2 regions of the Parageobacillus galactosidasius genome follow, and region 1 is predicted to be linked to the other one. Evidence: riboswitches for the same ligand, from Rfam matches in the RefSeq annotation. Region 1 holds a riboswitch; the other holds the start of a gene.
The links. Region 1 has a riboswitch for FMN ahead of ribD (bifunctional diaminohydroxyphosphoribosylaminopyrimidine deaminase/5-amino-6-(5-phosphoribosylamino)uracil reductase RibD). Riboswitches for the same ligand answer to the same signal wherever they lie in the genome.
Positions count from the first base shown of each region.

Region 2: it holds a riboswitch for FMN, as region 1 does, so the genes downstream of both, B9L23_RS10245 (ECF transporter S component) here and ribD (bifunctional diaminohydroxyphosphoribosylaminopyrimidine deaminase/5-amino-6-(5-phosphoribosylamino)uracil reductase RibD) in region 1, are expected to answer to the same signal.

Region 1 covers NZ_NDYL01000002.1:858,076-862,590, reverse strand. The annotation lists gene B9L23_RS13875 (DUF1002 domain-containing protein) at 1-177, opposite strand, end outside; gene B9L23_RS13870 (peptidylprolyl isomerase) at 313-753, shown strand; FMN riboswitch at 1,018-1,152, shown strand; gene ribD (bifunctional diaminohydroxyphosphoribosylaminopyrimidine deaminase/5-amino-6-(5-phosphoribosylamino)uracil reductase RibD) at 1,529-2,614, shown strand; gene ribE (riboflavin synthase) at 2,630-3,277, shown strand; gene B9L23_RS13855 (bifunctional 3,4-dihydroxy-2-butanone-4-phosphate synthase/GTP cyclohydrolase II) at 3,299-4,492, shown strand.
Region 2 covers NZ_NDYL01000002.1:185,605-190,119, forward strand. The annotation lists gene B9L23_RS10235 (bifunctional metallophosphatase/5'-nucleotidase) at 1-1,081, shown strand, start outside; gene pepT (peptidase T) at 1,128-2,360, opposite strand; FMN riboswitch at 2,524-2,657, shown strand; partial or broken gene B9L23_RS10245 (ECF transporter S component) at 2,814-3,394, shown strand; gene B9L23_RS10250 (molybdopterin-dependent oxidoreductase) at 3,919-4,515, opposite strand, start outside.

The DNA of each region.
Region 1 (4,515 bases):
AGAAACCGTAATGATTTGTGCATTGTCCGGAGCATTCATTTCATTTAAAATTTGTTGCTTTTGCTGTTCGGTTAAATTTTCGCCTAATGTAATAATCACATCGCCTTCTGCCGCATCTGCTGCTGCCATGGCAGGAAATGTAAATAGCAGCGATGCAAGCAGAGATCCTATCAACATTCGTTTCACAATGTCATCCTCCTTCGTAATAATACCCCTTTTCAACATATCCGTAATACATTATATTACTTTTTTTATGTGGACAACAATGATATGATAGTGATGCGCAATCATGAAAAAAGGAGCTGTTTACGTATGGCGAAAAAAGGATATATCTTAATGGAAAATGGGAAAAAAATCGAGTTTGAACTATTTCCAAATGAAGCGCCGATTACGGTAGCAAATTTCGAAAAATTAGCAAATGAAGGATTTTATAACGGTTTGACGTTCCACCGCGTCATTCCTGGTTTTGTCAGCCAAGGAGGGTGCCCGTATGGCAACGGAACGGGGGATGCCGGCTATACGATTCCGTGCGAAACCGATCACAACCCGCATAAACATGTGACCGGTGCGATTTCGATGGCACACCGCGGCCGTGATACAGGAAGCTGCCAATTTTTCATCGTTCATGAACCACAGCCGCACTTAGATGGGGTACACACCGTATTTGGCCAAGTAACATCGGGAATGGATGTTGTAAAATCAATGAAAAACGGCGATGTCATGAAAGAAGTAAAAGTGTTTGATGAGGAATAAGGATGAAAAAGGCTTAACAGTTTCTCTGTTAAGTCTTTTAAATATGTGAAACACCATCTCCGTAAGAGGTGAAAGAATGGAGCGGAAAAAATGGATATTATTTTTTCTTTTATTAGGAGCAAGTTTTGTATGGGGGATTATTTATTGGCTGTTTATCGCGAAATAATAAAAACATCGTTTAAGCCATCCGTTTTTGTTTCACAATCGTAAATGAATGGACAAACCGCTTTTGTGTGATATAATAATAAAAAATTCCATATTGTTCGTATCCTTCGGGGCAGGGTGAAATTCCCGACCGGCGGTGATGAAGTGGTGTCACTTCTCAGCCCGCGAGCCGTATAGGCACGATCCGGTGCAATTCCGGAGCCGACAGTATAGTCTGGATGGGAGAAGGATCACAAGATGCACATGGCCGTACTATATTAGATAAGGAGCGGTTTCGTTTGTCGCAACTCCGCTTTCCAAAATATAGAACGCGATATTTAGCGGGGATAGCTATGTGGAGTAGCGAATAAATGGCGTTTTCGCAATATGTGAGTTATTTTTTCCATATTTCAACAAAGAAAGCTGTCTAAGTTATTTTTTGGATAACGTGTCTTTGTATGAATTGTGGCTAAAAACAGACATATTCTTTCACACAACTGAAAAACTTGCTTCCCCGCTTATATAATGCCGTTTTTTAGTACGCAAAAATGTAATCATTGTGATTCTGCATAATCCTGCCCTAGGACTTTGGACCTAGGGTTTTCTTTATGCCAAAAAAGGAGGCAGCGCCATGCGAAACGATGAACAGTATATGCGCCTAGCAATCGAAATCGCCAAAGCAGGAATTGGACAAACGTCTCCTAATCCGGTTGTCGGCGCTGTTGTGGTGAAAGATGGAGAAATTGTCGGATTTGGCGCCCATTTGAAAGCAGGGGAGCCGCACGCGGAGGTACATGCCATCCGTATGGCGGGAGAAAAAGCGAAAGGATCTACCGTTTATGTAACGCTGGAGCCGTGCAGTCATTATGGGAAAACGCCCCCTTGCGCCGATTTATTAGTGGAAACAGGTGTTCAACGCGTTGTCATTGCGACGACAGATCCGAACCCGCTCGTAGCCGGTAAAGGCATCGAAAAACTAAGAAGTGCGGGAATTGACGTGAAGCTTGGGGTGCTGAAAGAGGAAGCGGATGAGTTAAACCGCGTGTTTTTCCACTACATTGCGACAAAAATGCCGTTTGTGACGCTAAAATATGCAAGCAGTCTTGATGGAAAAATTGCAACGACAACCGGAGAAAGCAAATGGATTACATCCGAAGCGGCCCGGGAAGATGTGCATCGCTATCGGGCGGTGCATGATGCGATTCTTGTTGGGGTAAACACCGTTATTGCGGATAATCCAAGTTTAACCGTAAGGCTTCCCGAAGGTGGAAAAAATCCGATACGCATCGTTTTAGATACGCATTTGCGCACGCCGCTTGATGCAAACATTCTCAATGATGGCCAAGCAGAAACGTGGATTGTTGTCGGCAGTGAAATCAGCGTTGAAAAAAGGAAGCGGTATGAGAAAGAAAATGTACAAATTATTTCCATGAAAAAGCCGCATATTGATATAGATGAATTGCTGCGCGTACTTGGTGAGAAACGAATTACTTCCCTTTTTGTTGAAGGCGGATCACACGTGCATGATAGTTTCGTGCGCGCCAAGGCAGTTAATGAAATCGTCGCATACTTTGCTCCGAAGATCATTGGCGGAAAACAAGCGCCAACGCCAATAGGGGGAATTGGTTTTGCCGGCATGGCTGACGTTATGCAGCTAGAAATTCGGCGAGTAGAGACGATCGGGCCAGATATAAAAATCGTCGCAATACCAAAATAAAAGGGTGAGTACACGATGTTTACAGGAATTATTGAGGAAGTCGGTACGATCGAGCAAATGAGACAGTCAGGCGAAGCGATTGTGATGACGATTGGAGCAAAAAAAGTTTTAGAAGACGTTCATCTTGGGGACAGCATCGCGGTCAACGGAGTTTGTTTGACCGTAACGTCGTTTACGGACCGATCGTTTACCGTTGATGTGATGCCGGAAACGGTAAGAGCCACATCGCTGCGCACGTTAACAAAAGGTTCGAAAGTGAATTTAGAACGGGCGATGGCAGCAAACGGCCGTTTTGGCGGTCACTTCGTTTCCGGACATGTCGACGGCATCGGTGAAATCATTCGTAAATGGCCATCGGCGAATGCGGTGTATTATGAAATTAAAATCCCGCAGGAATTGCGGAAATATATGATTTTAAAAGGGTCTGTCGCTGTCGATGGAACGAGTTTAACGATCTTCGGACTCACCGATGACACGTTTACGATTTCACTCATTCCGCATACGCGCACGGAAACGATTTTAGGCGATAAACATCCAGGAGATATTGTCAATATCGAATGTGATGTCATCGGAAAATATGTTGCCCAGTTCATGGAAGGAAAAAAAGAAGAACCGAAGTCGGCGATTACGCTTGAATTTTTAGAACGGCACGGTTTTAAGTAAGCAATAAAGGAGGAGCTGACGATGTTTGACACGATCGAAGAAGCGATTTATGAATTGATGCAAGGGAAAGTCATTATTGTATGTGATGACGAGGATCGTGAAAACGAAGGAGATTTTGTCGCATTGGCGGAAAAAGCGACCCCAGAAGTGATTAATTTTATGATTAAATACGGCCGCGGCCTTGTTTGCGTTCCGATTACGGAAGAATTAGCCGATAAGCTTGATTTAGCCCCAATGGTCAATCATAATACGGATTCTCATGGCACTGCTTTTACGGTTAGCATTGATTATAAATCAACGACAACAGGCATTAGCGCTTATGAACGTTCGATGACGATTCAAGCGCTGTTAGATCCCAATGCGAAAGCGAGCGATTTTAAACGTCCTGGGCACGTTTTTCCACTTGTGGCGAAAAAAGGAGGCGTATTGCGGCGCGCCGGCCATACGGAAGCGGCGGTCGATTTAGCGCGATTATGTGGCGCAAAGCCGGCCGGTGTGATTTGCGAAATCATTAAAGAGGATGGCACGATGGCGCGTGTTTCGGATTTAAGAAAAATCGCTGATGAATTTGATTTGAAAATGATCACGATTAAAGATTTAATCGAGTATCGGAGCCGAAAAGAAAAATTAGTGAAACGCGAAGTAGAAGTGATGCTTCCAACAGAGTTTGGCAAGTTTAAAGCAATTGGCTATACAAATATTGTTGATGGAAAAGAGCATGTTGCTTTAGTCAAAGGCGAAATCATTCCAGATGAACCAATCCTTGTTCGGGTTCATTCCGAATGCTTAACAGGCGATGTGTTTGGCTCCTGCCGTTGTGATTGCGGACCGCAGCTTCATGCGGCGCTCCGCCAAATTGAAGAAGAAGGCCGCGGCGTTTTATTATATATGCGTCAAGAAGGCCGCGGCATCGGGTTAATCAACAAATTGCGCGCGTATAAGCTGCAAGAGCAAGGCTATGATACGGTGGAAGCAAATGAAAGGCTTGGATTCCCTGCCGATTTGCGTGACTATGGGATTGGCGCGCAAATTTTAAAAGATCTCGGCGTGACGAAAATGCGACTATTGACAAATAATCCGCGGAAAATCACTGGATTAAAAGGACACGGCCTTGAAGTCGTCGAGCGTGTTCCACTGCAAATGCCGGCGAACAAGGAAAATGAAAAATACTTGCGGACGAAGTATGAAAAATTAGGACATATGTTGCATTTTTAAAAAACATGTTCGCCATTTTTGCT
Region 2 (4,515 bases), 670 kb from region 1:
TTATGTTATTAAAAAAGTGAAAGGAATACCGATTGGTTTTATCGGAGTAACTTTATCCGACACGCCAAGCATCGTCATTCCAAGCGGTGTGGCTGGGGTTGCATTCACGGATGAAGCGGAGGCGATTAACGAGGCGGTGAAACAACTAAAACGGCGGGGGGTGCGCGCAATCGTTGTCCTTGCGCATAATCCAGGGGTTTCTAATAAAGATGGTTCCAACGCGAGTGGAGAAATTGTAGACATCGCGAAAACAGTGGATGATGAAGTCGATGTTATTTTTGCTGGTCATAATCATGCGTATTTAAACGCCGAAGTGGACGGCAAACTGCTTGTTCAATCATATTCTTATGGAACTGCTTTTTCGGATGTGGATTTAACAATTGATCGGCGGACAAAAGACGTTGTTGCGAAAAAAGCGGAAATCGTGACCACCTACCAAGATAGCATCAAGCCTGATCCAAAGATTACGAAATTCATTGACAAGTATGAAGCAAAGGTATCTCCAATTATTAACCAAGTCATCGGTATGGCAAAAACGACGATTAGCGCTGAGCAAAATGCAAGTGGTGAATCAGCGTTAGGAAATTTGATTGCCGATGCGCAGCGGACAGCGATGAAAACCGACTTCGCCTTTATGAATCCTGGCGGCATTCGCGCCAATATTGAACAAGGAGAAGTGACATGGGGAGAGCTGTATAACGTGCAGCCATTTAGCAATCAGCTCGTAAAAATGACGCTCACGGGCGAGCAAATCCGTAAGCTATTGAACCAACAATGGCAGTCGAATCAAACACGCATGCTGCAAATTTCCGGTCTCACATATACTTGGGACGCAAGCAAACCAACAGACAAAGTCGTCGATATTTATTTGCCAAACGGCGCAAAACTCGATCCAAATGCGGAATACACCGTTACAGCAAACAGCTTCCTAGCTGATGGGGGAGATAACTTCACGGTATTTACGGAAGGGAAAAACCGCGAAGTAGGACCAGTCGATTTAGAGGCGCTCATCCATTATATTCAACAGCTTCCTCAGCCATTTGATGCCCAAATCGAAGGCCGCATTCAACAGCTTCGCTAAATATGAAAAAGCTGGTTCCAAAACGCCGTTGGAACCAGCTTTTCTGTTACGCTTTTTGCTCGAACAGCTTAATAATTTCAATAATGACGTTTGTTGCTTTGATCATGTTGTCGACGGAAATGTATTCATAGCGGCCGTGGAAGTTTTCGCCGCCCGTGAAAATATTTGGAGTCGGCAGCCCCATGTACGAAAGCTGCGACCCGTCCGTGCCGCCGCGGATCGGCGAAATTTTCGGTTCAATATTTAAGTTTTTCATCGCTTCATAGGCGATATCGACAACTTCGCGGACCGGTTCGATTTTTTCTCTCATGTTATAATATTGGTCTTTTATTTCGATCGCGATTCGCTCTTTTCCGTATTTTTCTTGCAGTTTTGCCGCGATTTCCCGCATTTTTGCTTTGCGCGCTTCAAATTGTTCGCGGTCAAAGTCGCGGATAATGTAATGAAGCGCTGTTTCTTCGACATTTCCTTGGAAGGAAAGCAAATGATAAAATCCTTCGTAGCCTTCCGTATGTTCCGGCGCTTCGTTGGCAGGAAGCTGTGCGTGAAATTCCATCGCGATTTTCATCGAGTTAATCATTTTGCCTTTGGCGGTGCCTGGATGAACATTTTTTCCTTTAAATTTGATTTTTGCCTCCGCGGCGTTAAAGCTTTCATACTCTAATTCGCCAAGCGGACCGCCATCGACTGTGTACGCATATTTAGCACCGAACTTAGCGACGTCAAACTTATGCGGCCCTCTGCCGATTTCTTCATCCGGTGTAAACGCGACGCGCACTTTTCCGTGTTTAATTTCCGGATGTTGGATTAAGTAGGCCATCGCCGTCATAATTTCCGCGATTCCCGCTTTATTGTCCGCGCCAAGCAGCGTCGTGCCGTCGGTGGTGATTAATGTATGGCCTTTGTAGTTTGCAAGTTCCGGAAAATCTTTCGGCGAAAGCACAATATGTAGCGCCTCATTTAATATGATATCATTGCCATCGTAGTTTTCGACAATTTGCGGTTTTACATTGGCGCCGGTAAATTCGGGAGCCGTATCCATATGGGCTAAAAAGCCAATGGTTGGCACATCTTTATCGGTATTTGCGGGCAATGTTGCCATGATATAGCCGTTTTCGTCTATTGTTACTTCTTCCATGCCGATTGCTTTTAATTCTTCTACTAGCATTCTCGCTAGCGTCCATTGACCCGGAGTGGAGGGACAAGTATCACTGTTCGGGTCAGACTGGGTGTCAACTTGAACATACTTCGTAAAACGTTCAATGATTTCGTTTTTCATGATAGTCAGCTCCTTATTATTTACTATCTTTTTCCTTCTTTATTTTATCATAAAAATGAAAAATCATGTTGGTGTGAGAAAAAAGAGCATTCATATGCACTGCATTGATGATAGACATAACGCATAAAGAAATTATATAATAATATTAAAAAAATATAATACGATTCATCTTCGGGGCAGGGTGAAATTCCCGACCGGCGGTGATGAAGCAATTTGCTTCTCAGCCCGCGAGCCGCATAGGCACGATCCGGTGCAATTCCGGAGCCGACAGTATAGTCTGGATGGGAGAAGATGAAGGTTTGCCGGCGTTCGAATGTTGCGCGATCGAACGTCTATTTGAGCATACCCTTTTTCTCCCTTAAGTGTGAACACTTAAGGGTTTTTTATTTGACGCTCAAAGTTGGCAGCCTTCTTCTTGTGAGGATGGATCACGAGAAGGAGAGGAGAATCGACATGAGAAAAATGAATATCCGCGCGCTTGTCTTAATTGGAGTGTTTAGTGCCATCTCGATTTACTGATGCTGTTAAACTTTCCGCTTCCGCCATTTCCAAACTTTCTATTGGTGGATTTCAGCGACGTTCCTGCATTGATCGCCGCGATTCTGTACGGACCGCTGGCGGGAGTGTCCGTTGAATTGCTGAAAAATGTGTTGAATTATTTCATGGTCGGCAGTCCTACCGGCGTTCCGGTCGGGCATATCGCCAACTTTATGGCCGGGATTACGTTTATTTTGCCGACATATTACGTATATCATAAAACAAAATCAAAAAAAGGAATGCTGGCTGGTTTAGTCATTGGCACCGCCGTTATGGCGCTGATGATGAGCGTATTGAACTACTACGTGTTTCTGCCGGCGTATACGATCTTTCTAGGCGCACCGGCGATGAGCGCGCCGGAAACAAGGGCATTGGTTGTTTCGGCTATCTTGCCGTTTAACGCAGTAAAAGGCGCGATGATCACGATTGTATTTATGCTCTTGTTTGTCCGTTTGCACCAGTGGATGCAAAAACAAGCGGCAACGCATCATGCATAGTGCATATATGCAGCGAGGCTGCCTCAAAAGGCCGTTGAATCGACCTCTTGAGGCAGCCTCTTATTAAATAACCATGCTAAAGTTATTTTTTTCTGCTTCTTAATATTCGCAAATATCAGGAAAGGGAAAAATTAGAATTTTTCGACTTATTATCCCAATTATCTGAATTTTCAACCAAAGGAATGCAAGAACCACCTTTAAACAGCCATATACACATTAAGTAGGTTTTCTAATGAAAATATGTGCTAAATGCAAAAAAAGTAAAAAACCTCGAATGATGCCAAGACAATAATAAAAAAACTGGATAGAGTGTATAAAAAGGACAATGTAAAGGTTGAGAATGGGCAACATGGCAGTAAAAGAAAATCGTTGTGTGCCCGTTTCTTCCGTGTATGAAGAGTGCAAAAAATAAAAAGAGGTTGTCTTAGAAAAGACTCTTTCTCAGCTTGTCGACTTTGTCGGCAAGCTGAGAGGAACTCTAAAAAAGAAGCTCTCGTTTTTTAGGGGTGAATACAATGAACTTTTCAAAAAAGTTTTACATTATCGTTTGGATCGGCAAAGCGCTCTTCCTTAAACGGATTGGCGGTCATCGAGAAGCCGCGTTGTTCCCAATATCCCGGCTCGTCTTTTTTCATGAACTGGATTCCAGATGCCCATTTCGTTCCTTTCCATAAATAAAACGATGCAGGTGGAATAAAGCGGAGCGGATAGCCATGTTTTGGGGAAATATCCTGCCAGTCATGACGTTTGTCTTTCCAGCGGTACACAAATAGCGCGTCATCGCCCATCAGCGCCTCGAGCGGCAAGTTCGCCGAATAGCCGAAGCGGTCTCCTTTTAAATAGCCGTAAATTTTCACGTATTTCACATCTGGGGCCAGTTCAACAAAGCGCAAAAACTCGCGAAAGGCAATCCCTTCAAATGTTGTATCAAATTTCGACCATGTCGTCACACAATGCATATCGATCGTCGAGATTGTTTTTGGCAGTTCCATTACTTGCTGATAGGAAAGAGAGACTTCTTCTTTTACATCCCCAAATAAGCGGAATTCCCATGTTGATTCATCAAATTGATAAACATCCCCATCATGGAGAATCGGCCATTTTTCCGTTTCAAATTGGCC